One region of the Pseudomonas sp. BF-R-19 genome, then DNA from elsewhere that is predicted to be linked to it. Evidence: predicted binding sites of a transcription regulator. Region 1 holds the regulator's gene; each other region holds the start of a gene.

The links. Region 1 encodes sigma-54, which starts transcription at its own class of promoters, with help from an activator protein. Its sites were predicted from a motif close to ANTGGCATNNANNTTGCTNT; they were not measured.
Positions count from the first base shown of each region.
Region 2: a site for sigma-54 is predicted at 4,688-4,707, ahead of glnK (P-II family nitrogen regulator). Genes of this name have one in related genera too.
Region 3: a site for sigma-54 is predicted at 2,267-2,286, ahead of glnA (type I glutamate--ammonia ligase). Genes of this name have one in related genera too.
Region 4: a site for sigma-54 is predicted at 2,859-2,878, ahead of KGB28_RS18895 (circularly permuted type 2 ATP-grasp protein). Genes of this name have one in related genera too.

Region 1 is NZ_JAHBDN010000081.1:89,112-96,327, reverse strand. It holds gene rapZ (RNase adapter RapZ) at 1-705, opposite strand, end outside; gene ptsN (PTS IIA-like nitrogen regulatory protein PtsN) at 708-1,172, opposite strand; gene hpf (ribosome hibernation-promoting factor, HPF/YfiA family) at 1,185-1,493, opposite strand; gene KGB28_RS23495 (RNA polymerase factor sigma-54) at 1,568-3,061, opposite strand; gene lptB (LPS export ABC transporter ATP-binding protein) at 3,334-4,059, opposite strand; gene lptA (lipopolysaccharide transport periplasmic protein LptA) at 4,059-4,607, opposite strand; gene lptC (LPS export ABC transporter periplasmic protein LptC) at 4,594-5,166, opposite strand; gene KGB28_RS23475 (KdsC family phosphatase) at 5,174-5,698, opposite strand; gene KGB28_RS23470 (KpsF/GutQ family sugar-phosphate isomerase) at 5,698-6,672, opposite strand; gene KGB28_RS23465 (ATP-binding cassette domain-containing protein) at 6,948-7,216, shown strand, end outside.
Region 2 is NZ_JAHBDN010000037.1:273,098-280,313, reverse strand. It holds gene xerC (tyrosine recombinase XerC) at 1-814, shown strand, start outside; gene KGB28_RS07440 (HAD family hydrolase) at 811-1,518, shown strand; gene sutA (transcriptional regulator SutA) at 1,706-2,029, opposite strand; gene KGB28_RS07430 (secondary thiamine-phosphate synthase enzyme YjbQ) at 2,131-2,556, opposite strand; gene KGB28_RS07425 (ammonium transporter) at 2,770-4,107, opposite strand; gene glnK (P-II family nitrogen regulator) at 4,143-4,481, opposite strand; gene KGB28_RS07415 (accessory factor UbiK family protein) at 4,901-5,161, shown strand; gene KGB28_RS07410 (Bro-N domain-containing protein) at 5,594-6,112, shown strand; gene KGB28_RS07405 (HigA family addiction module antitoxin) at 6,124-6,387, opposite strand; gene KGB28_RS07395 (hypothetical protein) at 7,150-7,216, shown strand, end outside.
Region 3 is NZ_JAHBDN010000057.1:8,471-15,686, forward strand. It holds gene KGB28_RS15720 (DUF4124 domain-containing protein) at 1-139, opposite strand, end outside; gene KGB28_RS15725 (cupin domain-containing protein) at 165-587, opposite strand; gene glnA (type I glutamate--ammonia ligase) at 766-2,172, opposite strand; gene thiI (tRNA uracil 4-sulfurtransferase ThiI) at 2,501-3,955, shown strand; gene typA (translational GTPase TypA) at 4,095-5,915, shown strand; gene KGB28_RS15745 (YkgJ family cysteine cluster protein) at 6,136-6,573, opposite strand; gene KGB28_RS15750 (glycogen/starch/alpha-glucan phosphorylase) at 6,830-7,216, shown strand, end outside.
Region 4 is NZ_JAHBDN010000065.1:3,761-10,976, forward strand. It holds gene KGB28_RS18870 (hypothetical protein) at 1-110, shown strand, start outside; gene KGB28_RS18875 (PLD nuclease N-terminal domain-containing protein) at 193-384, shown strand; gene speE (polyamine aminopropyltransferase) at 661-1,536, shown strand; gene KGB28_RS18885 (hypothetical protein) at 1,754-1,987, shown strand; gene KGB28_RS18890 (ribonuclease E inhibitor RraB) at 2,198-2,542, shown strand; gene KGB28_RS18895 (circularly permuted type 2 ATP-grasp protein) at 2,911-4,320, shown strand; gene KGB28_RS18900 (alpha-E domain-containing protein) at 4,333-5,283, shown strand; gene KGB28_RS18905 (transglutaminase domain-containing protein) at 5,280-6,089, shown strand; gene KGB28_RS18910 (c-type cytochrome) at 6,224-7,045, opposite strand.

The sequences.
Region 1 (7,216 bases):
CAGCCACTTTAGCAGGTATGTGGAAATGTCCTGGAACATCTCTTCGACATCCGGTTGTGCCGCCAGATAGTCGGCAACCGGTTGATCGAGCCCGGACTGCTCGCGCAATTCCGGTTTCCAGTAAGGGTTGGGCAGGCAGCGCACATCGAACACCAGGTCGGCGTCCACCGGCATGCCACGCTTGAAGCCGAAGGACTCCACCAGGAACGCTGTGCCCGGCTCGGGCTGATTCAGCAGTCGCAGTTTGATGGCGTCGCGCAGCTGGTACAGGTTCAGGCTGGTGGTGTTGATCTTGAGATCGGCGAGGTCGGCAATCGGCCCGAGCAGGTCGCTCTCGACGCTGATGGCTTCGGCCAGCGAGCGGTTGGCGTTGGTCAGGGGGTGACGTCGGCGGGTTTCCGAGAAGCGCTTGAGCAGGGTTTCTTCGTCGGCGTCCAGGTACAGCACATCGCACTGGATGTGGCGGGCACGGACTTCCTCGAGCAGGTCGGGGAAGCGTGACAGGTGGCTGGGCAGGTTGCGGGCGTCAATGGAAACGGCGACCAGCGGCTGTAACAGCTCGGTATGAACCAAGGCGCGTTCGGCCAGCTCCGGCAGCAGGCCGGCAGGCAGGTTGTCGATACAGTAGTAGCCGTTGTCCTCAAGAACGTTGAGGGCGGTACTTTTACCTGAGCCGGAACGGCCACTGACGATGATCAAGCGCATGATTACTGACCGTTTTGCTCGTCCAGGACAACCTGATACAGGGCTTCGTTGCTTGCAGCACTACGCAGCTTTTCGCGAACTTCCTTGCGGTCGAGCATGCTGGCGATCTGTCGCAGCAGCTCAAGGTGCGCATCGGTGGCGGCTTCCGGGACCAGCAGCACGAACAGCAGGTCAACCGGCGCACCATCGATGGCGTCGAAATCGATAGGGGCGTCCAGGTGCATCAATGCACTGATGGGCGAAACACAGCCCTTGAGACGGCAATGTGGAATGGCGATGCCATTGCCAAACCCGGTGGAGCCGAGTTTTTCACGGGCAATCAGTGCCTCGAAGACATCTTGCATCTCCAGGGCCGGCACTTCGCGGGCGATCAGATTGGCAATTTGTTCGAGGGCTTTCTTTTTACTGCCTCCCGGCACGTTCACCAGGGAACGGCCGGGGGTCAGGATACTTTCAAGTCGGATCATGGGTAGGGAGTGTTAACGACCGGTTGCGCCCTGGAGGAGGCTCTGGGTCTTTTCCTTATGCTTTTTGAGTTGTTTATCCAGCTTGTCGGTGAGTGCGTCGATCGCGGCGTACATATCGGTATGTTCCGCGTTTGCGACCACTTCATTCCCGGGAATATGCAGCGTGGCTTCGATTTTCTGCTTCAGTTTTTCGACGGTCATCGTGACCTGCACATTAGTGATCTTGTCGAAATGTCGCTCCAATCGTTCGAGTTTTTCGCCGATGTAGGTGCGAAGAGGTTCGGTCACTTCCAGTTGGTGTCCACTGATGTTGACTTGCATACAGCTTCTCCTTCGTTGCCAGTGCATAAAGCGGTAGATCAGATGATCTACCACTGGAACGCTGTGGCGTGGCTCTACATCAACCGCTTGCGTTCGCTCGAAGGCGCGATCCCGAGGGATTCGCGGTACTTGGCGACGGTGCGGCGAGCCACCTGAATGCCTTGTGCCTCCAGTAAACCAGCGATCTTGCTGTCACTCAACGGCTTTTTCTGATTTTCCGCGGCAACCAGTTTTTTGATGATCGCCCGGATCGCCGTGGACGAGCATTCGCCGCCTTCGGAGGTGCTTACGTGACTGGAGAAAAAGTACTTCAGTTCATAAATGCCCCGGGGGGTGTGCATGAACTTCTGGGTGGTCACCCGTGAAATCGTCGATTCATGCATGCCGACCGCTTCGGCGATGTCATGCAGGACCAGCGGCTTCATGGCTTCGTCGCCGTACTCCAGAAAGCCGCGTTGATGCTCGACGATCTGGGTGGCAACCTTCATCAGGGTTTCATTGCGGCTTTGCAGGCTCTTGATGAACCAGCGGGCCTCCTGCAACTGGTTGCGCATGAAAGTGTTGTCGGCGCTGGTGTCGGCGCGGCGGACGAAACCGGCGTACTGGGCGTTGACCCGCAGACGTGGCACCGACTCCTGATTGAGCTCCACCAGCCAGCGCTCGTTGTCCTTGCGCACGATAACGTCAGGAACGACGTACTCGGCTTCGGCGGACTCGATCTGCGAGCCCGGGCGTGGGTTGAGGCTCTGGACCAGTTCGATGACCTGGCGCAGTTCATCTTCCTTGAGCTTCATGCGGCGCATCAACTGGCTGTAGTCGCGGCTGCCAAGCAGATCGATGTAATCGGTGACCAGGCGCTTGGCCTCGGTCAGCCAAGGTGTCTTGGCAGGCAACTGACGCAATTGCAGCAACAGGCATTCACCCAGGTTGCGGGCGCCGATGCCGGCGGGCTCGAACTGCTGGATGCGGTGCAGGACGGCTTCGATTTCGTCCAGTTCGATGTCCAGTTCCGGGTCGAAGGCTTCGAGGATTTCCTCGAGGGTTTCGTCCAGGTAACCCTGATTGTTGATGCAGTCGATCAGGGTCACGGCAATCAGGCGATCGGTGTCGGACATCGGGGCCAGGTTCAGTTGCCATAGCAAGTGGCTCTGCAGGCTTTCGCCGGCCGAGGTGCGGGTGGTGAAGTCCCACTCGTCGTCGTCATTGCTGGGCAGGCTGCTGGCGCTGGTCTGGTAAACGTCCTCCCACGCGGTGTCGACGGGGAGTTCGTTAGGGATGCGCTCGTTCCAGTCGCCTTCATCGAGGTTATCAACCGTCGGGGCGCTTTCCTGGTAGGAGGGTTCCTGGGTGTCAGTGTTGGGCTTTTGTTCGGCGTTGTCGGCCAAGGGGTCGGAATTATCGAAGTCGTCGCCTTCTTCCTGGCGTTCGAGCATCGGATTGGACTCCAGGGCCTCCTGGATTTCCTGTTGCAGGTCCAGGGTCGACAATTGGAGCAGGCGGATGGCCTGTTGCAGCTGCGGTGTCATCGTCAGCTGCTGGCCCATTCTCAAGACTAGCGATGGTTTCATGGCAGGGGCTTAACACCTTATTCGCCGGCGCACATGCGCCATCCACTACAGGGCGCCGGGGCGCCAAACATAAGCAAATTATATGCCTGAAACTGAAGGGTTTGCCTAGAGCGCTGTAACAATAAAAGCTGCAAAGTTTTGTTGACAGGTTGCTCCGGCTGGCTCCTGAACATCTTTGAAGCGTCGGGTTTGCCTGGAGCGCTGTAACAATAAAAAAGAGTTGATTTTTTATCGAGACAAGCGCTCGTCGACTGCTCTGGCATCTCGGTGTCTTACAGGCGGAATTCGTGGCCCAGGTACACTTCCTTCACCAGGTCGTTGGCCAGGATGGTTTCAGCGTCGCCTTCAGCGATCAGTTGACCGTCATTGACGATATAGGCGGTTTCACAGATATCCAGGGTTTCACGAACGTTGTGGTCCGTGATCAGCACGCCAATGCCTTTGGCCTTGAGGTGGTGAATGATCTGCTTGATGTCGCCGACCGAAATCGGGTCCACGCCGGCGAAGGGTTCGTCGAGGAGGATGAATTTCGGGTTGGTGGCCAGGGCGCGGGCGATCTCCACACGACGGCGCTCACCACCGGACAGGCTCATGCCGAGGTTGTCGCGGATGTGGCTGATGTGAAATTCCTGCAGCAGGCTTTCCAGCTCTTTGCGACGACCGGCCTTGTCGAGTTCCTTGCGGGTCTCGAGGATGGCCATGATGTTGTCGGCCACCGACAGTTTGCGAAAGATCGATGCTTCCTGCGGCAAGTAGCCGATACCGGCCTTTGCGCGGCCATGCATCGGCTGGTGGCTGACGTCCAGGTCATCGATCAGGACGCGGCCCTGGTCGGCCTGTACCAGGCCGACAATCATGTAGAAGCAGGTGGTCTTGCCGGCGCCGTTCGGGCCAAGCAGGCCGACAATCTGACCGCTGTCGATGGACAGGCTGACGTCGCGCACGACCTGGCGGCTCTTGTAGCTCTTGGCCAGATGCTGAGCTTTCAGAGTTGCCATTACTGGGCCTTTTTCTCGTCGGTTTTCTTCTTCGGCTGGATCACCATGTCGATACGCGGGCGCGCCTCGGTGACCTTGCTGCCTGTGGCGCGACCGGCGCTGGCGAGCTTCTTGTCCGTGTCGTAGACAATTTTCTCGCCTTGGGTGACGTTGTTGTCCTTGTCGACAACTTTGGCCTTGTCGATCAGTACGACGCGATTTTGCGCGGCGTGATACTGGATCGTCACGCCCCAGCCCTGAACAGGCTTGGTATCGCCAGCTGTTTGCAATTGCTCGAAGTACGCCAGGTTGCCCACCGAGGTCACTACGTCGATGTCGCCAGCCGGGGTGCGGGTAATGGTAACGGTGTTGCCTGTCACCTTCATCGAGCCTTGAGTGATGATCACGTCACCCTTATAGGTAGCAATACCTTGCTTGTCGTCCAGTTGGGCATCGTCGGCCTGAATGCGGATAGGCTGCTGTTGATCTTCCGGCAGAGCCCAGGCGCTCACGCTTCCCAGTGCTGCGCCCAGACTGAGCAAAATCGGGAGGGTTTTAACGAGCCTCATACTGTCCTCTTACGTTCGATAGCAGGTGTATCCTGCTTTCTTTCAAATACGCCTTCATTCCCTTGCCAGTCGATACACCGCCAGCGCCGTCGATTCTAACGTCTTGCTCGGTCTGCGCATATTGCTGCTGCGGGAACACGGTCATGCGGGTGCTGGTGATCAGGGTTTTACGGTTTTTCTCGTCAAAGCGCGTGATGCGCACGTCATCGATCAGTTCGACCTGTGTGCCATCAGGGTTGACCTCGCCGCGCAGGCTCTGGACGTGCCACGGGAATTCAGTGCCGCGGAACACATTCAGGTCGGGGTTGGTCAGCAATGTCACCTCGGTCGCTTTCAGGTGCTCGACCTTGTCGGACACCAGATCATATTGCAGCTTGCCGTCCGGCAGGTACTGCACGCTGTGGGCGTTGATGGCGTAATAGTCGATCGCGCTTTCATCGACCTGCGTTACCGGCTTGTCGAGGAAGCGTTCCGGGCTGATGTTCCAGTAGCCAACCGCGGCGAATATCGCCGCGATGCAACTGAACATCAGGGTGTTGCGAAACTTTTTGCTCAGCATAGTGGGCTCACAGGTACGCTGCATTGGCCGCGTCGAGGCGGTCCTGGGCGCGCAGGATCAATTCGCAGAATTCGCGAGCGGCACCTTCGCCGCCACGGGCGAGGGTGATGCCGTGAGCGTGTTCACGCACGAAGCTGGCGGCATTGGCCACCGCCATGCCCAGGCCGACGCGGCGAATCACCGGCAGGTCCGGCAGGTCATCGCCGAGGTAGGCCACCTGTTCATAGCTCAGGTTGAGTTGGGCCAGTAGCTCATCGAGTACCACCAGTTTGTCTTCGCGTCCCTGATACAGATGCGGGATTCCGAGGTTCCTGGCTCGCCGTTCGACCACCGGGGTCTTGCGGCCACTGATGATGGCCGTCTGCACGCCGGCGGCCATCAGCATCTTGATGCCTTGGCCGTCGAGTGTGTTGAACGTCTTGAATTCGCTGCCGTCTTCGAGGAAGTACAGGCGCCCGTCGGTCAGCACGCCATCGACATCGAACACTGCCAGTTTGATCTGTTTGCCGCGTTGCAACAGGTCCGCACTCATTACATTACTCCTGCACGCAGCAAGTCGTGCATGTTCAAGGCACCGACCGGGCGGTCTTCGCTGTCGACCACGACCAGCGCGTTGATTTTATGGTCTTCCATGATTTTCAGCGCTTCGGCGGCGAGCATCTCGGCACGCGCGGTCTTGCCGTGTGCAGTCATGACCTGGTCGATGGTAGCGCTGTGGATGTCGATGCTACGGTCCAGCGTGCGGCGCAAGTCACCGTCGGTAAAGATCCCGGCCAGCTTTCCATCGGCTTCCAGGATCACGGTCATGCCCAGGCCTTTGCGGGTCATTTCCATTAGCGCGTCCTTGAGCAGGGTGCCACGCTGTACTTGCGGCAACTCTTGCCCGGCGTGCATGACATTTTCCACTTTCAGCAGCAGGCGTCGGCCCAGGGCGCCGCCGGGATGGGAAAAGGCGAAGTCTTCGGCGGTAAAGCCACGGGCTTCCAGCAGCGCGACGGCCAGGGCGTCGCCCATGACCAGGGCGGCGGTGGTCGACGAGGTGGGTGCCAGGTTCAACGGGCAGGCTTCGTGTTCGACGTGAACATTCAGGTTGACCTCGGCGGCCTTGGCCAGTGCGGAGTCAGGATTGCCGGTCACACTGATCAACTGAATGCCCAGGCGTTTGATCAGTGGCAGCAGGGTCACGATTTCATTGGTAGAGCCGGAGTTCGAGAGCGCCAGAATGATGTCGTCGCGGGTAATCATGCCCATGTCACCGTGGCTGGCTTCAGCCGGGTGCACAAAAAATGCCGTGGTGCCGGTGCTGGCCAGGGTCGCGGCAATCTTGTTGCCGATGTGCCCCGACTTGCCCATGCCGACCACGACCACGCGGCCTTTGCTGGCCAGAATCATCTCGCAAGCGCGTACGAAATCTGCGTCGATATGGGGTAGCAGGCCTTGCACGGCTTCTACCTCGAGGCGGATGGTGCGTTGTGCTGATTGAATCAGGTCGCTGGATTGGCTCATGTCAGAAATCGTATAGCCTGATGAAAAGGCGGCGATTATAGCGGTTATGATCGAATCCCTCACGCTAGTTCGTCGCGCATTGTCATCCTTGTTGCCGGAAACCTTCTAAACAGGGCTTTCAACCTGTCATACAGTTGAACATGTCCTGGCTTTGGCCTTGGGGACGCAGCCTTTGCAGTGATATAGTTCGCCGCCAGTTCGGCCTGCCCGGGAGGTATGTGCTTTCGTGAGAAAGTCAGGCGTCCGAGTGAGAGGCTGCATCGCAAGGAGTTTAGATGAGTGCCGATAACGCCTACGCGGTCGAGCTGAAGGGACTGTCCTTCAAGCGCGGTGCGCGCAGCATTTTCAACAATGTCGATATCCGTATCCCTCGCGGCAAGGTCACCGGCATCATGGGGCCTTCCGGGTGTGGCAAGACCACGCTTTTGCGTCTGATGGGCGCCCAGTTGCGGCCCACCAAGGGCGAAGTCTGGGTCAACGGTCAGAACTTGCCAAAACTGTCGCGCAGCGATCTGTTCGATGCGCGCAAGCATATGGGCGTACT
Region 2 (7,216 bases), on a different contig from region 1:
CCTGGATAAAGTGCTGGGCTGGTGCGTCAAACAGAATATCGGCAGCTGGACGGCGCTGGACATCCAGCGCCTGCGCAGCCTGATTGCCCGTCTGCACGCCCAGGGCCAATCGTCCCGCAGCCTGGCGCGATTGCTGTCGGCCGTTCGCGGGCTCTATCACTATTTGAACCGCGAAGGCCTGTGCGACCACGATCCGGCCAATGGCCTCGCGCCGCCCAAAGGCGAACGCCGCCTGCCGAAAACCCTCGATACCGACCGCGCGCTGCAACTGCTGGAAGGTGGTGTGGAGGATGACTTTCTGGCACGTCGGGACCAGGCGATTCTCGAACTGTTTTATTCCTCCGGGCTGCGGCTGTCGGAGCTGACGGGGCTCAATCTCGATCAGCTCGACCTGGCTGACGGCATGGTCCAGGTGCTCGGTAAAGGCAGCAAGACCCGCCTGCTGCCGGTAGGAAAAAAGGCCCGCGAGGCCCTGGAGCAGTGGCTGCCACTGCGGGCCATGGCCAACCCGGCGGACGATGCAGTGTTTGTCAGCCAGCAAGGTCGACGTCTCGGCCCCCGGGCGATCCAGGTGCGGGTCAAGGCTGCCGGCGAGCGCGAACTGGGGCAGAACCTGCACCCGCACATGCTGCGGCACTCTTTTGCCAGCCATTTGCTGGAATCCTCCCAGGACCTGCGGGCAGTGCAGGAACTGCTCGGCCACTCGGACATCAAGACCACGCAGATCTACACCCACCTGGACTTCCAGCACCTGGCCACGGTCTACGACAGCGCCCACCCACGGGCCAAACGCATTAAGGGCGACGATTCATGAGCATTCAGTTGATCACCTTCGACCTCGACGACACCCTGTGGGACACCGCCCCGGTAATCGTCAGCGCCGAAGCCGTTTTGCGTGAATGGCTGACCGAGCACGCGCCCAACCTGGGGGCGGTGCCGGTGGAGCATCTGTGGACTATTCGTGAGCGTGTATTGAGCAACGAGCCTGGCCTCAAGCACCGCATCAGCGCCCTGCGTCGGCGGGTGCTGTTCCATGCACTGGAAGAGTCTGGCTACACCCATGCAGAAGCCTCGGATCTGGCGGACAAGAGTTTTGAAGTGTTTCTGCACGCTCGCCATCAGATCGATGTGTTTCCGGAGGTCGAACCGACCCTGGAAATCCTCGCCAACCATTACGCCCTCGGCGTGGTCACCAATGGCAACGCCGATGTGCGCCGGCTGGGCCTGGCGGATTACTTCAAGTTTGCGCTGTGCGCCGAAGACATCGGCATTGCCAAACCCGACGCACGACTGTTCCAGGAGGCCTTGCAGCGCGGTGGCGCGACCGCTGAAACGGCGGTGCATATTGGTGATCATCCTGGCGATGACATTGCCGGTGCGCAGCAAGCGGGAATGCGGGCAATCTGGTTCAACCCGGCAGGCAAGGTCTGGGAAGCCGAACGGCTGCCGGATGCGGAGATTCGCAGCCTGACCGATTTGCCGGCATTGCTGGCGCGGTGGAATTCGGTGTCGGCCTGACGAAAAAACCTGTGGGAGCGGGCTTGCTCGCGAAGGCGGTGTACCAGCCACCTCCAATATTGAATGTGATGGCCTCTTCGCGGGCAAGCCCGCTCCCACAGGGACTTCGTCCAGCTCAAAAAGCTTTGTTTCATGCATGAAAAAGCCCGCGGCGACGGCGGGCTTTTTCAGCAAGCGGGTAGCAGGCTCAGATAGGCCGGCTGCCGTACTTGTTATCAGGCTTCTTGGGCGGATCGGCGACCACATTGGCCTCCACTTCCTGCACCTTGCCACCCTTGGCCAAAAACTCCTCCATGGCCCGCGCGAGAGCATCGCGTTCCTTGTTCTTGGCTTCGACACTCGGCAGCTCATCGACCGATACCGCTGCCTTGGCCTTGCCTTTGGCGGTCGGGACCGGCGCATCACCGCCGTCGTCTTCAGCGACGTCTTCCGCCGCTGCTTCCAGACCTTCTTCGGTTTCGTCGTCGTCGCCTACTTCGAGGTCGTCGTTTTCCAGATCATCGTCGCTCATGTTCTACCTCATGACTTGCGAAAAGCAGATTAGTTATAGCCCAGCTTTGCCCTCTGTCGAAGGCTGCAGGAAAAAATTCAACAGCCGCTGCTGACCAGCGGCTATGCCTCTTCACCGTGCACGGTGGCGAGGACTTTACGGGCACCGCCATGATCACGGTGCTCGCCCAGATAAACGCCTTGCCAGGTCCCCAACGCCAACCGGCCTGCCGCTATCGGCAAACTGAGCTGACAGCCAAGTACGCTGGCCTTGAAGTGCGCCGGGAGGTCGTCCAGGCCTTCGTCGTTATGCTCATAGCCGTCTGTTCCTTGTGGGATCAGACGATTGAAAAATCGTTCGAAGTCGCGACGTACCGCCGGATCGGCGTTCTCGTTGATGGTCAACGACGCCGAGGTATGCTGCAGCCACAAATGCAACAGACCGACCCGACACGCCTTGAGTTCAGGCAGGCCGGCGAGTAACTCGTCCGTTACCAGATGAAAGCCCCGAGGCCTCGCCCGCAAGGTAATCAGAGTCTGTTGCCACATACAGTTCTCCGCACGTTCGGGGCGCATTCTAGCGCGCTCTGGGAAAAAACAAAGACCCTAATATTCCTTCAATCCTGTAAGCCTTTGGCTGCACAAAAACACCCGACGTAAACATCGTAAAACCTGTAGGAAAAAACCTTTCAGCTCAGCCTTCAACGACAAATTCCAGACAAAAAAATGCCCGGCAAGCCGGGCAGTTTTTTTAGTGCTTGCTTACAAGTTGTAGCCGCGTTCGTTGTGAAGCGCCAGATCGATGCCGACCGCTTCTTCTTCTTCGTTGATACGCAGGCCCATGACCGCATCCAGCACCTTGAGGATGATGTATGTGGCGATCGCGGTGTAGATCACCGTGAAGCCTACGCCTTTGCACTGAATCCACACTTGTGCGGCGATGTCGGTCACGGTGCCGAAGCCACCCAAGGACGGAGCAGCGAACACACCGGTCAGGATTGCGCCGAGGATACCGCCGATACCGTGCACGCCGAAGGCGTCCAGGGAATCGTCATAGCCGAGCTTGCGCTTGAGGGTGGTGGCGCAGAAGAAGCACACCACGCCAGCTGCCAGACCGATTACCAGCGCGCCCATCGGGCCAACGGTGCCGGCAGCCGGGGTGATTGCCACCAGACCGGCAACCACGCCCGAAGCGATGCCCAGTGCGCTAGGTTTGCCGTGGGTGAGCCACTCGGCAAACATCCAGCCCAGTGCAGCAGCGGCGGTAGCAATCTGAGTTACCAGCATTGCCATGCCGGCGGTGCCGTTGGCCGCAGCGGCGGAACCGGCGTTGAAACCGAACCAGCCGACCCACAGCATGGCCGCGCCCATCAGGGTGTAACCGAGGTTGTGCGGCGCCATCGGTGTGGTCGGGAAGCCCTTGCGCTTGCCCAGCACCAGGCAGGCAACCAGACCTGCTACACCTGCGTTGATGTGCACCACGGTGCCGCCGGCGAAGTCGAGCACGCCCCAGTCCCACATCAGGCCACCGTTGCCGGACCAGACCATGTGCGCGATCGGCGCATACACCAGGGTGAACCAGATGCCCATGAACACCAGCATCGCGGAGAACTTCATCCGCTCGGCGAACGCACCGACGATCAGCGCCGGGGTGATGATCGCGAAGGTCATCTGGAAGGTGACGAACACCGCCTCAGGGAACAGCGCCGCAGGGCCGGTCAGGCTGGCTGGCGTGATGCCGGCGAGGAATGCCTTGCCCATGCCGCCGAAGAACGAGTTGAAGTTGACGACGCCCTGCTCCATGCCCGTGGTGTCGAACGCGATGCTGTAGCCATAAATGACCCACAGGACGCTGATCAAACCGGTAATGGCGAAGCACTGCATCATCACGGAAAGAATGTTTTTAGACCGGACCATGCCGCCGTAGAAAAGCGCGAGGCCGGGAATGGTCATGAACAGCACCAAGGCTGTCGAGGTCATCATCCAGGCAGTGTCGCCGGAGTTGAGGACTGGGGCCGCCACTTCGTCTGCCGCCAGAGCAAGGCTGGGCATTACGATGGACAACAGGGCGCCTAGCCCTGCGAATTTACGCAGAGTCATATTGTTTTCTCCTGGGGCGTTGGGTTTGTGGCGGCTTAGATTGCGTCGGTATCGGTTTCGCCGGTACGGATGCGAATCGCCTGTTCCAGATTGACCACGAAGATCTTGCCGTCCCCGATCTTGCCGGTGTTGGCAGCCTTAGTGATGGCCTCGATTACCCGGTCCAGATCCTTGTCGTCGATGGCGACGTCGATCTTCACCTTGGGCAGGAAATCGACCACGTATTCCGCGCCGCGATACAGCTCGGTGTGACCCTTCTGCCGACCAAAGCCTTTGACTTCAGTGACGGTAATGCCCTGCACGCCGATCTCGGACAGCGACTCGCGTACGTCGTCCAGCTTGAACGGCTTGATGATGGCAGTGACTAGCTTCATGAAAACTCTCTCCCGAATTGGTGGACTTGCCCCAGGAAAACAAACCCGACTCAAGTCTAAGCGCAGTGCCTGGCTTTGTAACGCATCGTCGGCCTTACCTGCCCGTCCGACGCCAGTTAACCGCTCCTTGCGAAACACTCCCCGCGTTCCGCCTGGCGCACTGCATTCGTCACAGCGACTGCATCAGTGCATGGGTTACCAGCATCTAAGCAGAAAGCTTGCCATCTCCACAAAACTCATAGTTTTCAATCTTTTGCTGGCAGATGTCTGCCATATCGCAACAACACTCGCCTGGTTACGCACAATAACGGTGCGACGCCGTCCGTCCCCATGCGCGAAAAGCGTGCGCCCTTCGCCTGCGCAAATGACTATAGACACTGCGTGATACACTGCCCGTCATTGTTTCCAGGACATTGCCCATGCTCGCGCCCAAAGACTTCCTCGACGCCCTCACCGGCACCGCCTCCCGCCTTTTCAGCGGTGACACGCCTCTGCCGAAAGCTGAAATCGAAAGCCAGTTCAAAATGTTGCTGCAGAGCGGCTTCAGCAAACTGGATCTGGTGAGTCGGGAAGAATTCGATAGCCAGATGGTTGTGTTGGCGCGCACCCGGGCTCGGCTGGAAAGTCTTGAAGCGAAAGTGGCGGAGCTGGAAGCGAAGCTCAATCCGCCGACCGAATAAATTCTGTTGTGAAATGCAGTCCCCTTGTGGGAGCGAGCCTGCTCGCGATTGAAGGTCGGAACGACCTTGCGCTTCACCTGTAGGACCTGCCGAAGGCTGCGATCTTTTGATCTTCAGCCCCGCAACAATCCCGGCAACGTCCTACAAACATCACACCGCCGTCCGATTGCGTCGCTAAGCCCCGGTTCCTAAGCTCATCTCGGCTGAATATTCAGCACTGGGTTTGGCGACCCGGATAGCATGTGACGCACCGCAACCACGTTCGATACTGGGCATTATTCCCTTCTCGAATTATGGCGGCTGGGCGTGGGAGACCTTCGGGTCTGCCGGTTTTTCGCATGCACCGGTTCGCCAACCCGCGCACAGCTGCCACCCTTTTCGTTTGGCGACGAACAGCGGCAGTTTCCTTCATGCGAATTTGGGTACTGCTCGATGGACGAAAATTATCTAATACCTCACGTCTTCACCCGCCACAAACTCCACCTCCACGCTCTCCTAATACAAAACCAACCCTGGTTCAGCGCCCGCGACCTAGGCCGATTGCTACGCATCTACCTCAACGACCGCCAACTCCGAAAACTCGATCCCGACCAATACCAAACAGCCAAAACCCTCATCCACGGTCACATCGAAAACATCCTGCTGATCAGCGAATCCGGCGTTTACGCATTACTGGTCTACCACTACTGCCCCGAATACAGAGCCCTGCGTGAATGGCTCACCCACGAAGTTGTTCCCGCCCTGCGAGATGCCCAATACCCCACCACAACCGAACGCCCGCAACTGAGCCTGCTCAACTGGCCGGAAATGTCGTTGAGCCTGCTGCACTGGAACAACCAGCCGTGGATTCGGTTGCAGGATGTGCCGCAGATGATGACAGAGCAGGATCAGGCAAGACGCCCGGTAAAACCGTGGTGGAAGCGGGCTTCACTCATCTTGCAGTCGCTTTGAATATTTAACGTTCAACTACGCTCGATCTGGGCTGAGCGCAACTCGTAGGTCGATTGCAGATTCAGCCAGAACTCGGGCGTGGTGTTCAGGTTGATGGATAGCTTTTGCGCCAGACCAACACTGACACCGCTCCGCTGATTCACAACATCGCTTATTTCCGCCTCCGGCTCGTTCAACGAGCGAGCCAGAGCATCGGTTGTAACGCCCAGTGGCTTCAAAAACTCCTCGCTGAGAATTTCGCCAGGATGAATCGGGCGCATTCCATTCCTGTTCATTCACGCCTCCTAAGGCTGCATTCAGCGAGATCATAAGCAGCAACCTTCATCCGGCAAGGCCATCCACGCTCTTTCACCGATGTCCTTCATCTTTCTCGGCAAGGTCCTACAAAAAGCGGCGCTCCGGCCTGATTTATCAGTCCTCACCCTTTTCTTTACGCTTTTCGCCTTGTTACTCGATAGACGCTAGCAATGAGAAGAAAAGGAAAAGGCACCGAACTTCGAAACCAGACTTACAAATCAGATGCACGAAAGCTCGCATATAAAATGTTCGTCAAGGACTGTAAATCTCGGGCCAGGAAACTCAACACCGAAGCGGTTAGGTTCGACCCAATAACTCCAGCTGCGATTACTGCCTGCCTCCCGTGGTTGGAAGCTGCACTCTTCCCATGGGAAAGCGTGTCGAACTGGAAGTGCAAAGATGCCAAGGGATTGGATTTGGCCATCTGGTACGAACAGAAACTATGTGGTCTGTGTTATGCCACTCCGCGTAAAAGCGCTATTTGCATAAAGATAATTCTTTTGCAGGGTCACCCAGACAGGTCTCATCCTCTTCGTGGTTTGATCGCCCCGATGGCACTGCTGGCTACAGATACCTATGCACGAATGCTAGGGTGCAAAGAAATAGAGATTCAGGATCCTGGCCCAAATGTCGTCCCCTACTACCAGAACCTCGGATTCAGCTTCGACCAGAACAATCGACTTGTCATTTACCTGGACGATTAATAGTATCGATCTCACTCCCAGGCACAGGAGGTGTCCATGATTCAAAGAAAGCGAAAAGCCAAGCTTTTACTCATCATTCAATATCATGCTGAAGCACTTCGGC
Region 3 (7,216 bases), on a different contig from region 1:
AATCAACCGCCCGGGCGTCAGCACCAGCGGGCGGTTGATTGCTGTAGGCGGTATTACCGGCGGCATCGGTGTATTTGTAGATTTGGGCCATCACGGGAAAATTGAAGGACAGCAGTAGAAGTAATAACAGTGGCCGCATTCGGACTCCCTGTGTGAAGCAAAGACTACTCCGCCAATGGAATGCCTTCGCTGCCAGCATAGAACACAACAAGTTCTACCGGTTCATCGCCGGTGACGCCGCGATGAGTGATATTGACCATTTCGGCCAGCGCTTCGCCTTGTTTGATGCGCCGGGTCTGGCCGCTGTTCCTGTCTTCGACTGTCAGCTCGCCTGAGAGGATGTAAGCCGCGTTGGGAGTCGGATGGGTGTGCCAGGGGAGTTTGCTATTGGCAGGGATCGTGAGTTTGAGCACTGTCAGCTCGGGCGCGGCATCCGGGTAGCGAATGTAAGGTGTGCTATCCCACGACTTGCTGCTTTGAAGCAGGATTTCCCGTTTGATTTCTGTCGATGGGGGTTTTGTCGTGCAGCCTAGAAGGGCGAGGGCGGTGAGAGCGGCCAGTAGCGTCTTGAGTGGGAAGGTTTTCATCATTCCATCCGTTGATTGCAGGTAGTGAGCAGGCTACGAGTCATTCAAGCTGGTTGATGCCGGACGATGCTGTGTGTGCCCGAGGAGATGTCGGGTTTCATTGTCGGAAGTTGCCCACAAAAAAGGCCTCCCGAAGGAGGCCTCTTTTTGTCACGCCGCGTGTTGCGGCGCTACCGGATCAGCAGCTGTAGTACAGCTCGTATTCCAGTGGGTGTACGAAGGTACGTACCTTGATTTCTTCTTCGCTTTTCAGGGCGATGTAAGCGTCGATGAAGTCGTCGCTGAAAACGCCGCCTTTGGTCAGGAACGCACGACCTTTGTCCAGCTCTTCCAGGGCTTCTTTCAGGCTGCCGCAAACTTGTGGGATCTCTTTGGCCTCTTCAGGCGGCAGGTCATACAGGTTTTTGTCAGCGGCGTCGCCAGGGTGGATCTTGTTCTGGATGCCGTCCAGGCCAGCCATCAGCAGTGCGGCGAAGCACAGGTATGGGTTGGCAGCCGGATCCGGGAAGCGTGCTTCGATACGACGGGCTTTCGGGCTCGACACGTAAGGAATGCGGATCGAAGCGGAGCGGTTGCGAGCCGAGTAGGCCAGCATCACTGGAGCTTCGAAGCCTGGAACCAGACGCTTGTAGGAGTTGGTCGCCGGGTTGGTGAAGCCGTTCAGGGCCTTACCGTGCTTGATGATGCCGCCGATGAAGTACAGAGCGGTATCGGACAGACCGGCATAGCCTTCGCCTGCGAAGGTGTTCTTGCCATCTTTCCAGATGGACATGTGTACGTGCATACCCGAGCCGTTGTCGCCGTACAGAGGCTTAGGCATGAAGGTCGCGGTGCGGCCGTAGGCATCGGCTACGTTGTGTACGACATACTTCAGGGTTTGGGTTTCGTCGGCTTTCTTCACCAGGGTGTTGAACTTGACGCCGATTTCGTTCTGGCCGGCAGTCGCCACTTCGTGGTGGTGAACTTCAACGGTCAGGCCCATTTCTTCCAGTGCGTTGCACATGGAGGTACGGATTTCGTGATCGTGGTCGAACGGTGGAACCGGGAAGTAGCCGCCTTTGACGCCAGGACGGTGGCCTTTGTTGCCGCCTTCGATGTCCTGGTCGGACATCCACGAACCTTGTTCAGAGTAGATCTTGAACATGGAGCCGGAAATGTCGGACTTGAACTTCACCTGGTCGAAGATGAAGAACTCTGGCTCTGGACCGGCGTATACGGTGTCACCGATAGCGGTGGCTTTCAGGTGCTCTTCGGCGCGCTTGGCGATCGCACGTGGGTCGCGGTCGTAGCCTTGCATGCTCGAAGGTTCGATGATGTCGCAGACCAGGATCAGGGTCGGTTCTTCGGTGAACGGGTCCAGAACAGCGGTGGAGTCGTCCGGCATCAGGATCATGTCGGAGGCTTCGATGCCTTTCCAGCCAGCGATGGAGGAACCGTCGAACATTTTGCCGACTTCGAAGAAGTCGTCATCCAGCGCATCGCGAGCCGGCATGGTCACGTGGTGCTGAGTGCCTTTGGTGTCCGTGAAGCGCAGATCAATCCACTTGACGTCATGATCTTTGATGAGTTGAACCGACTTCGACATAGTGTCCTCCGGGTGGCTTCGGGCTAGTAATGGATGCCCTTAAATGTGGGTGATGCCGGCGCGAATACTCTGCCAAGGCAACCTGCCTCACAAGGGAGCAAATTGCATGCCAGTGCCCCACCATGGGTTTTTTGCCCCAATTTCACGCCTGTCAGGCGGAAAAGTACCTTAAAGCGGAAAATCCCGCCCTACAATGTGGCGTTCATTTCAATAAATGACCTGTTTTGGTGCGCGCAAAACCTTCTGCACATTAACTGGTTAAACCTTGAGCAATTTCCGCTATAATCCGCGCCCCCCTTTTTCGGCAGGCCATGCGCGCGCTGTTTCCATGAAATTAATCGTAAAAGTCTTCCCCGAGATCACCATCAAGAGCCGCCCGGTACGGATGCGTTTCATCCGTCAATTGGCCAAGAACATCCGTGCCGTGCTCCGCGATCTGGACCCGGCCGTGGTGGTGAACGGCGTGTGGGACAACCTCGAGCTGGAAACCCGTGTCAGCGACCCCAAGGCCTTGAAGGAGATGGGCGAGCGCCTGAGCTGCATGCCGGGCATCGCGCATTTCCTGCAGATCGATGAATACCCGCTGGGCGATTTCGACGACATCGTTGAAAAGTGCAAGCAGCACTACGGTGATGCACTGTCCGGCAAGATTTTCTCGGTGCGTTGCAAGCGTGCCGGCAAGCACCCATTTAGCTCCATCGATATCGAAAAATATGTCGGCAGCCAGTTGCGCCGTCAGTGTGGTGCCGCCGGGATCGACCTGAAAAAGCCGGAAATCGAAGTCCGGATCGAAGTTCGCGACCAACGGTTGTTCGTGATCCACAGCCAGCACAACGGCATCGGCGGATATCCGCTAGGCGCGCTGGAGCAGACCCTGGTGCTGATGTCCGGCGGCTTCGATTCCACCGTAGCGGCCTACCAGATCATGCGCCGCGGCCTGATGGCGCATTTCTGCTTCTTCAATCTGGGCGGACGTGCCCACGAACTGGGCGTCATGGAAGTCGCGCATTTCATCTGGAAGAAGTACGGCAGCTCCCAACGCGTGCTATTTGTCAGTGTGCCGTTCGAAGAAGTGCTGGGCGAAATTCTCGGCAAAGTCGATAACAGTCATATGGGCGTAGTATTGAAGCGTATGATGTTGCGCGCTTCCTCCCAAATTGCCGATCGACTGCACATCGAGGCGCTGGTCACTGGTGAGGCGATCTCCCAGGTATCGAGCCAGACGCTGCCGAACCTGTCAGTGATCGATTGCGTGACCGACAAGCTGGTGTTGCGTCCGCTGATCGCCAGCCACAAGCAGGACATCATCGACCTGGCCAACGAAATCGGTACCGCCGATTTCGCCCGGCACATGCCGGAATACTGCGGCGTCATCTCGGTCAATCCGAAGACCGCGGCCAAGCGCTATCGCGTCGAGCATGAAGAGAAAGAATTCGATATGGCGGTACTCGAGCGTGCGCTCGAAAACGCCAAACTGGTGCCGATCGATCGTGTGATCGATGAATTGGGCCAGGACTTGCAGATTGAAGAAGTCAGCGAAGCGCTGGCCGGTCAGATCGTCATCGACATCCGTCACCCGGATGCCGCTGAAGACGACCCGCTGGAACTCGCTGGCATCGAGGTACAAACGATGCCGTTTTATGCAGTGAACGCTCGTTTCAAGGAACTGGACCCTACTCGCCAGTACCTGCTGTATTGCGACAAAGGCGTGATGAGTCGCCTGCATGCCCACCATTTGCTCAGTGAGGGGCATGCCAATGTGCGCGTTTATCGACCGAGCTAAGTGCCCGGGGCTGTTTGCCTGTGGCCTGCGTCACCGGCCCCCCGATGCCACCGTCAAGCTGTAACGGCTTTCACGGACGCTACTGTTAATCGCTGCCAAGACTTGTCAGCACACCGAATCCTCTGATCGAGATACACAAGTGATCGAAAATCTACGCAACATCGCCATCATTGCCCACGTTGACCATGGTAAGACCACCCTGGTAGACAAACTCCTGCGTCAATCCGGCACCCTGGAGCGCAACGAGCTCAACGACGAGCGCGTGATGGACTCCAACGACCAGGAAAAAGAGCGCGGTATTACCATTCTGGCGAAAAACACCGCCATCAACTGGAACGGCTACCACATCAACATCGTGGACACCCCGGGCCACGCCGACTTCGGCGGCGAAGTTGAACGCGTAATGTCGATGGTCGACTCCGTTCTGCTGCTGGTTGACGCTCAAGACGGCCCTATGCCGCAAACCCGTTTCGTGACCAAGAAGGCTTTCGAAGCTGGCCTGCGTCCAATCGTGGTCATCAACAAGGTTGACCGTCCAGGCGCGCGTCCGGACTGGGTTCTGGACCAGATCTTCGACCTGTTCGACAACCTGGGTGCTACCGAAGAACAGCTGGACTTCAAAGTCGTCTACGCCTCGGCCCTGAACGGTATTGCCGGTCTGGACCACACTGAAATGGCTGAAGACATGACCCCGCTGTACCAGTCGATCGTCGACAACGTACCAGCGCCGAAAGTCGACCGTGACGGTCCGTTCCAGATGCAGATCTCCGCACTGGACTACAACAGCTTCCTGGGTGTGATCGGCGTTGGCCGTATCGCTCGCGGTCGCGTCAAGCCGAACACTCCGGTCGTCGCTATCGACGCTGACGGCAAGAAGCGCAACGGTCGTATCCTGAAGCTGATGGGTCACCACGGCCTGCACCGCATTGACGTTGAAGAAGCTTTGGCTGGCGACATCGTCTGCATCAGTGGCTTCGACCAGCTGTTCATCTCCGACACCCTGTGCGACCCACTGAACGTCGAAGCGATGAAGCCGCTGACCGTTGACGAACCAACCGTTTCCATGACCTTCCAGGTAAACGACTCGCCTTTCTGCGGTAAAGAAGGCAAGTTCGTGACCAGCCGTAACATCAAGGAACGTCTGGACAAGGAGCTGCTGTTCAACGTTGCTCTGCGCGTTGAAGAAGGCGACACCGCCGACAAGTTCAAAGTCTCCGGCCGTGGTGAGCTGCACCTCTCGGTACTGATCGAAACCATGCGTCGCGAAGGCTTCGAAATGGGTGTTGGTCGTCCGGAAGTGATCATCCGTATGGTTGATGGCGTCAAGCACGAACCGTACGAAAACGTGACCATCGACCTGCCGGAAGAATCCCAGGGCGCGATCATGGAACAGATCGGTATCCGTAAAGGCGACCTGACCAACATGGTTCCGGATGGCAAGGGCCGTGTGCGCCTTGAGTACAACATCCCGGCCCGTGGTCTGATCGGTTTCCGTAACGAGTTCCTGACCCTGACCTCCGGTGCAGGCATCCTGACCTCGATCTTCGACCGTTACGACACCATGAAGTCCGGTGACATGTCCGGCCGTCAGAACGGCGTGCTGGTATCGGTTGCTACCGGTAAGGCACTGACCTACTCGCTGGAAACCCTGCAGTCGCGTGGCAAGCTGTTCATCGAACACGGCCAGGACATCTATGAAGGTCAAATCGTTGGTCTGAACAGCCGCGACAACGACCTGGGTGTTAACCCAACCAAAGGCAAGAAGCTCGACAACATGCGTGCTTCGGGTAAAGACGAAACCATCGCTCTGGTTCCGCCTGTACGCTTCACTCTGGAGCAAGCTCTGGAATTCGTACAAGAAGACGAGTTGTGTGAAGTCACGCCTAAGTCCATCCGTCTTCGCAAGAAGATCCTGGGCGAAAGCGAGCGTACCCGCGCTGCCAAGAAGTCCGGTAACTAAGTCATTTAGTTAGCTGACAAAAAAACGCCCCCGACCGCAAGGCCGGGGGCGTTTTTGTTTGTCTGGGGTTTGTGTGGCGCTTGTACTGGCCTCATCGCGAGCAAGCTCGCTCCCACAGTGTTCGAGGTGAACCACAAATTGTGTGAACACCACAGAACCCCTGTGGGAGCGAGCTTGCTCGCGATGGCGGCCGATCAGCCGCCACTGGTTTCAGGAAATATCAGAACCGCTCGATACTCCGCGAACTCCGCTCGCGCTCCACTTCTTTCGGCTTGTACGCGCAATACCCCGGCCGCGGGCCGATTTTCGGGTGATTGCGGCAGGTATCCGGGCGCTTTTCATAAATAGTGCACAGACGGCTCTTACGATCCAGATACAGGCAATCGTTGTTGCTCATGCGCTGGAGGGTAAAGATTCCTGACTTCTGGTTGAAGCGCTCGACCAGACCTTCCTTTTGCAGGCGCTTGGCGATGTTCTTCGGCGGATCGCCCAGCTCGAACTCATCGACCACGCCGATGCGAATCAGATCCTTGATCTTGACCTCGACCGGCAGGGTGCAGCAGCTGGACATGCACGAGCCGCACATCGGGGCAGAGTACTTGGCCCAGGTATCGAGGCGGTCGATCTCCGCGGCGGCGATCAGGTTCGGCTTCATCATCGGTTGTTACCAGCGTGTGCATCAGGGCGCGCGATCATACCGGGACTGGTGGATTTTTGAACAACCTTTCGCCAGTTTTTTTCACAGACGGCGCAAACAACCGGAAAATAGGCACGAGCCCTGCATTGATTCAGGCACAAGACAACGCAATGTCGATCCAGCTCGCATTCAAAGGAAAAACTGCCGAACCAGAGCCTCTACCGCCTGTCAGACCGTCTAGGCTCAGACAATTCCAAGCTCGCTCGAGGTCCTATCGATGACTCAAGAACCACTTGTTCGCGAAGCAGAGGTGGCCGCATTCCGCGACGCCGTCTTGACCAAACTCACTTATGCAGTGGGTAAAGACCCGGATCACGCCTTCGACCACGACTGGTTCGAAGCCATTGCCCTGGCCGCGCGGGATCACATGGTCGAGCACTGGATGGACCACACGCGGCAGATCTACCGCAAAGGCCAGAAGCGCGTTTATTACCTCTCCCTGGAATTTCTCATCGGCCGGTTGCTCTTCGACAGCCTGAGCAACCTCGGCCTGCTCGACGTGGCCCGCGAAGCCCTGACCGAACTCGGCGTCGACCTTGAGCGCATTCGCTTGCTGGAGCCCGATGCGGCCCTGGGCAACGGCGGCCTCGGGCGTCTGGCAGCG
Region 4 (7,216 bases), on a different contig from region 1:
TGGTCCTGGTCTACGGCAATGACGTGCCACGGGTGCTGGAATTGTGCGCAGAAGTCGGCATCGCAGCCGCGCCATCCCTGGAAGCCCTGAAAGTGGCGATCCACGTCTGATAGCAAAATACTGTCAATAAAAGGGAACCCTTGCGACGACCGTCTATCCTGAGGGGGCATATCACTCTTTGGGAGCGTCACCATGGGTTCCACGTTCAACAGCCTGGTTGCCTTGATCATTTTTGTCCTGGACATCTGGGCCATCATCAACGTGTTCAAAAGTAGCGCCGAGACCGGGATGAAAATCCTCTGGGTATTGTTGATCGCGCTGTTGCCGGTGCTGGGACTGATCATCTGGGCCATCGCCGGGCCGCGGGGCAACGTCAAGTTCTGACGGTTTTCCCCCAGACAACACCGACCCTGTGGGAGCGGCGGTGCGGCGATCCGACTTGCTCGCGAAGAACGATTACGCGGTTCGCCGACAGACCGAGTTGCCTGCTTCGCGAGCAAGCCCGCTCCCACAGGATTGGGGCCAGTCGAACAAGTGAGGTTCGACCTGTCATGTTCCGCGACGTAGAATGCGCGCCTTTCCCGGTCAATCGAGACGCTCGATTGGCCATCATGGGCGGGTAACCGTCCGTTGCCACCCGCATTCATCGGAGCACTTCCCATGAGCAATACCCCGACCAGCGACTACCTGGAAACCCTCTACGAAGGCTACGGCCAGCGTTTTCGCATGGAAAAACTGCTGCACGAAGTGCGCACCGAACACCAGCACCTGGTGATCTTCGAGAACCCGCGCATGGGCCGGGTAATGGCGCTGGACGGCGTGATCCAGACCACCGAAGCCGACGAATTCATCTACCACGAAATGCTCACCCACGTGCCGATCCTGGCGCACGGTGCTGCCAAACGCGTGCTGATCATCGGCGGCGGTGATGGCGGCATGTTGCGTGAAGTGGCCAAGCACCGCAGTGTCGAGCACATCACCATGGTCGAGATCGACGGCACCGTGGTCGACATGTGCAAGGAATTCCTGCCGAACCACTCCAAGGGCGCGTTCGATGATCCACGCCTGAGCCTGGTGATCGACGACGGCATGCGTTTCGTCGCCACCACCACTGAAAAATTCGACGTGATCATTTCCGATTCCACCGACCCGATCGGGCCGGGCGAAGTGCTGTTCTCGGAAAACTTCTACCAGGCCTGCCACCGCTGCCTGAACGAAGGCGGCATCCTGGTGACCCAGAACGGCACGCCGTTCATGCAGATCGAAGAAGTGAAGACCACCGCCGGTCGCCTGCGCAGCCTGTTCCCGGACTGGCACTTCTACCAGGCCGCCGTGCCGACCTACATCGGCGGTTCGATGACCTTCGCCTGGGGCGCCACCAATACCGCTTATCGCAAGTTGTCCCGCGAAACCCTGCAACAGCGCTTCACGGGCAGCGGCATCGTCACCCGCTACTACAATCCTGAAATCCACATCGGCGCCTTCGCCTTGCCTCAGTACGTATTGCAGGCGGTGAACAAGCCAAGCAACGACTAATGGGTTGAAACACAAAAACTGTGGGAGCGAGCTTGCTCGCGAAAGCGGTGTATCAGTCAGCAATTCTGTCAACTGACACACCCTCTTCGCGAGCAAGTCGGATCGCCGCACCGCCGCCCCCACATTGAATTGCAGCGGAACAAGGCGGAACAATTAGCCAGCTAACAAGGTCGAGATAGAGGTAAGCCCATCCCCGGGTTTTATCGAGGAGGCACCAATGCAAAAGTGGAAAGTCACTTTCGTGGATGATCATGGCGAAACCATCGACGAAGTCTTTGAGTGCACCGAGCGCCCGGACTACGAGCGTGCCGCCAAGCTCATCAAGGCCCGGCTTCTTCCTGTTGCCGCCGAACTGGATCTGAACGATCTGGAAGGGCGGACCGCCGATGCGTGCGTCAAAGAGCTCAAGTCCCAGAACAGCATTCAAATCCTCGGCATTACTCCAGTCTGAGCAACACCTCTCGCATTCACATCCAGGCCTTGGCAGAGGCTCTATCTTGAGGCTACTCTGCAAGCGAGATCAGCGAACGGATCGCTAAGGTCTGGTCTTGTCAGCTCCATGCTTGTTTCCCGCCGGCACATCGGTTGCCGTCGCTCGCGCTGTTCGGTTGCGGGTGAGGGAGTACGGAAAGTCTATCCATCGTTTTGAGGAGGACGTTTCATGAGCACAGCCTATCAAGAAGACATCAGCAGCAGCGTTCTGCGCCGCATGAAAGAAGGCGGTTTTGACTTTTCACGGTTTCATCCCATCGAGTTCTACGCCATTTTCCCGGACGAGGAGCGGGCACGCAGGGCGGCAGGTCATTTCCACCGTGGTGAATCCCTGAATGCGCAAGTCAGTGTGCGCGACGATGGCGCCTGGGCGCTGGAGTTGTGCAAGGTCATGTATGCCACCTACGACGACATCGGCGATTTCGAACAAGGTTTCGAAGCAGTGGTCGAGCCGTTGGGCGGCATCATCGAAGGCTGGGGTGTGAAACAGGAGGTACGAGGGCGACTCGCATAACCTTATGAACAGTGACAACCAGCAATGACGGCTGACCTTCGGGTTGGCCGTTTTCATTTTCGGTCATTGAACTTCGGTAAAAAAAAGCCGCCTGGGCAGACGGCTAAAAGGGAAGTTCGGTGAGCTTTTCAGCGAATGCATGGATTATCCGCAGCCATTGCCAGGCAGTGAAATCAACTCTGACTATGCTGGTGATAGGCGATCACAGCGCCTTGCAATGAAGCGGGGGCAATCAGGTTGGGGCATTTGTCGCACAGGATTGGTGCGGTGTGTGCGTCTTGATTATCCAACCGATTGAAATCTAAGCGTTTATGCCGATGGCACGGGCCTTGCGAAGGTCTGGACGTCCGAGTGACAAGGAGTACGGCATGATCCGCACCTATTTTGATGAGATGTACGATGCCGGCGGCCAGGTCCGCCCGCATTATCGGGAGTTTGCCCGTTGGCTGGCCGAGACGCCTGACGAGCTTCTGGCACAACGGCGACGCGAGGCCGATCTGTTGTTTCATCGCGCCGGGATTACTTTCACGCTCTACGGTGATGAGCAAGGGACAGAGCGCCTGATTCCCTTCGACACCATCCCCCGCAGTATCCCCGCCAGCGAATGGCGGATAGTCGAGCGCGGCTGCATCCAGCGGGTCAAGGCGTTGAACATGTTCCTCGCCGACCTTTACCACGAGCAGCGCATCATCAGGGCCGGCATCATTCCGGCCGAGCAGGTGCTGGCCAACGAGCAGTACCAGTTGGCGATGCAGGGCCTGGATCTGCACCGCGATATCTATTCGCACATCTCCGGCGTCGACCTGGTGCGCGACGGCGACGGCACCTACTACGTGCTCGAAGACAACCTGCGTACACCGAGCGGCGTCAGCTACATGCTCGAAGACCGCAAGATGATGATGCGCCTGTTCCCCGAGTTGTTCGCGGCACAACGCATTGCCCCCATCGACCACTACCCGAACCTGCTGCTCGACACCCTGAAAAGCTCAAGCCCGATCGATAACCCGAGCGTGGTGGTGCTGACGCCGGGGCGCTTCAACAGCGCGTTCTTTGAACACGCGTTCCTGGCGCGGGAAATGGGCGTGGAGCTGGTGGAGGGCGCGGACCTGTTCGTGCGTGACGACAAGGTCTACATGCGCACCACCGACGGGCCGAAAGCGGTCGACGTGATTTATCGTCGCCTAGACGACGCCTTCCTCGATCCCCTGGCCTTCAACCCGGAATCGATGCTCGGTGTGCCGGGGCTGCTGTCGTCCTACCGTTCCGGCAACGTGGTGCTGGCCAATGCCATCGGCACGGGGGTGGCGGACGACAAATCGGTGTATCCGTTCGTTACCGACATGATCCGTTTCTATCTCGATGAAGAGCCGATCCTGAAGAACGTGCCGACCTGGCAATGCCGTAACCCGTCTGAGCTTTCCCACGTGCTGGCCAATCTTCCAGAACTGGTGGTCAAGGAAACCCAAGGCTCCGGCGGGTACGGAATGCTGGTGGGGCCGGCAGCGACGGCGGCGGAAATCGAAGCGTTCCGCGCGCGGATCATCGCCAAGCCCCATGCGTATATCGCGCAACCGACGTTGTCGCTGTCGACCTGTCCGACCTTTGTCGAAAACGGCATTGCGCCACGCCACATCGACTTGCGGCCGTTTGTTCTGTCGGGTCGTGAAACCCGGGTCGTGCCCGGCGGCTTGACCCGCGTCGCCCTGCGCGAAGGCTCCCTGGTGGTCAATTCCTCCCAGGGCGGCGGAACCAAGGACACCTGGGTGGTCGAGGATTAAAGGAAGCCTGTCATGTTAAGTAGAACTGCCTCGGATTTGTATTGGATGTCGCGTTACCTGGAGCGGGCGGAAAACCTCGCACGGATGCTCGACATCAGCTATTCGCTGTCGCTGATGCCGCAAGACGGTCGCGGCGACGGTTTGCACGAACTGGCCATGCCGCTGTTGATCACCGGCACCCTGGACGATTACCTGGAGCGCCATGGCGAACTGCATGCCGAACGGCTGCTGCATTTCTTCGCCCTGGATGCGGCCAACCCGGCGAGCATCTACAGCTGCCTCGGTGCCGCACGGGCCAGCGCCCATGCGGTGCGTGGGCGCATCACCGCCGACATGTGGGAAAACATCAACGCCACCTGGCTGGAAATTCGCGGCATCGCCGAACAGGGCCTCAGTCGCTACGGCATGAGCCGTTTCTGCGAGTGGATCAAGGAACGTTCCCATCTGTTCCGGGGCGCGTCCTACGGCACCATCATGCGTAACGATGCGTTTCGCTTCATTCGTCTGGGGACCTTTATCGAACGGGCGGACAACACCTTGCGCCTGCTCGATGCCCGCTACGAAATGGCCGGCGATCAGGCCGAAGCGGTCAGCGATGGCACCGCTCACGCGTATTACCAATGGAGCGCATTGTTGCGGGCGTTGTCGTCGTTCGAGGCCTACACGGAAATCTACCGCGACGCCCCCGGCGCCCGGCATGTCGCCGAATTGCTGTTGCTGCGGGCCGATGTACCGCGATCCCTGCGCGCCTGCACCGAAGAAATCGACCTGATCCTCGCGCAATTGCCGGGGGCCAATGGTCGTCCCGCACAACGCCTGGCGGCAGAAATGGACGCACGCCTGCGCTACACCGGCATCCATGAAATTCTCGAAGAAGGCCTGCACGCCTGGCTCACCGAGTTCATCCCGCTGGTGCGCCAGTTGGGTAACGCGATTCACAGTTCTTATCTGGAGGCCGCATGAGACTTTCCATTAGCCACGAGACCACCTATCACTACGAAGACAAGGTGCGGGCGAGCATCCAGTATCTGCGCCTGACTCCCCACGACAGCGAGCGCCAGCACGTGCTCAGTTGGCAGCTCGACTTGCCGCGTCCGGTGCGGGCGCAGCTCGATCCGTTCGGCAACATCCTGCATGTGCTGACCATGGACGAGCCCCACGAGGCGATCATCATCGGCGCCCGCGGCCAGGTCGATATCGACGAATGGCGTGAGGCCGAACACGAGAGCCAGTCGGCATTGCCGTTTCTGCGCTTCACCCGTTTGACCGAAGCCGACGCCGCCCTGCGGGCGTTCGCCGAGAAGGAATGCAAGCAACGCCGCGATCGCACGGCGCTGATCGATCTGATGCATGGCCTCAACCAGCATATGACCTACACGCCGGGATCCACGGAAGTGGACACCAGCGCGGCCCAGGCCTTTGCCGGACGCTCTGGCGTGTGTCAGGACCACACCCACGCGTTTCTCGCCTGCACCCGCAGCCTGGGCATTCCAGCGCGTTATGTGTCGGGCTACCTGTACAGCGAGAACAGCGAACATCTGGCCAGTCACGCCTGGGCGGAAGCCTGGCTGGACGATGCCTGGTACAGCTTCGACGTGACCAATGAACTGGCCCGGCCGGAACGCCATCTGAAACTGGCGGTGGGCCTGGATTACCTGGATGCCTGTCCGGTGCGCGGGATGCGCCGGGGTGGCGGGTGTGAGCAGATGCACGCCAAGGTGCTGGTTTCACCGACGCCGGCGCCGGTGATTTCGGTGCAACAGCAGTAAAATCGGGGATACCGCTTCGCGAGCAAGCCCGCTCCCACATTTGATCTGCGGCATGCGCACAATTCGCGGTGCACAGCAATTCCAATGTGGGAGCGGGCTTGCTCGCGAAGAGGCCGGTCCATGCAGCGCAAGACTTAGGGCTTCACCTTGCGCCCAACCATATGCTGCAAATACCCCACCAGCATCTGCAGGTCCCCATCCGGCAACACCTCGGCCGAGAACCCTGGCATCTTCGCCTGCGGCCACTGACGCAAACTCTGTGGATCGCGAATGTAACGCTTGAGGAAGTCCGCGCCGAAGTACTCGGTCGGGTTGTACGGAATATTCAGGTCCGGCCCGAACTGCGCGTCCCCGGCGCCATTGAGTCGGTGGCAGGCCAGGCAATTCTTCTGGAACAACGCCAAACCCTTGTTCACCGGATCATCAGCCTTCAACGCCGGATCGGGCAGCAGGGCAGGGAAGCGATCGGCTACGGGCGCCAGGCGTTTGATGCTCGCCACCTGGAACGGCCATTGTTCGGGGCTGATATTGCCGGCCTGCGGATTGCTCCAGACCAGATAGAACGGCCCGGCGCCTGGCTTGCCTTCCGATAGCGGTGGCCAGGGTTTGGCCGGATCTTCAATCGCCAGCCACGCCTGTGCCCCTTGGGTATTGAGCAACGGCGCCGCGGTCATTTCGGCGGCAAAACCATCCAGGGCCACGGCTTGCAGGTGGTCCTCAGGCTTGATGCCGGTCAGCAGCGCGGACAGCGGCACGGCGCGGTAACTCATGTCCCGCTTGTAGGAAACGTCGTTGCTGATGTCGATGGTTTGAACCTGAGGATGCTTGAGCAATTGCTCGGTCTGCCAGGTGCGATTGTTCGCGCCCAGCTCCAGGTTCAGCTGTGCGGCATACAGGGGCGAGCCGAACAGCATGGCCCCGAGCAGAATGAGCATTTTCAAGTGATCGCCGTCCATGTCGTGCAAGTGCCGCAAAGATTGGCACAGCCACGCTGGCCCGGGTAGCGGGCCAGTCACATTTTGAGAGTGGCAATTCAAAAACTGTGACGCCGTATCTTTTAGACGCGACTAGCCGATGACCTTGGTCAGGTTCGGCAATATCAACAACAGCGTGGTGGCGAAAAGGAT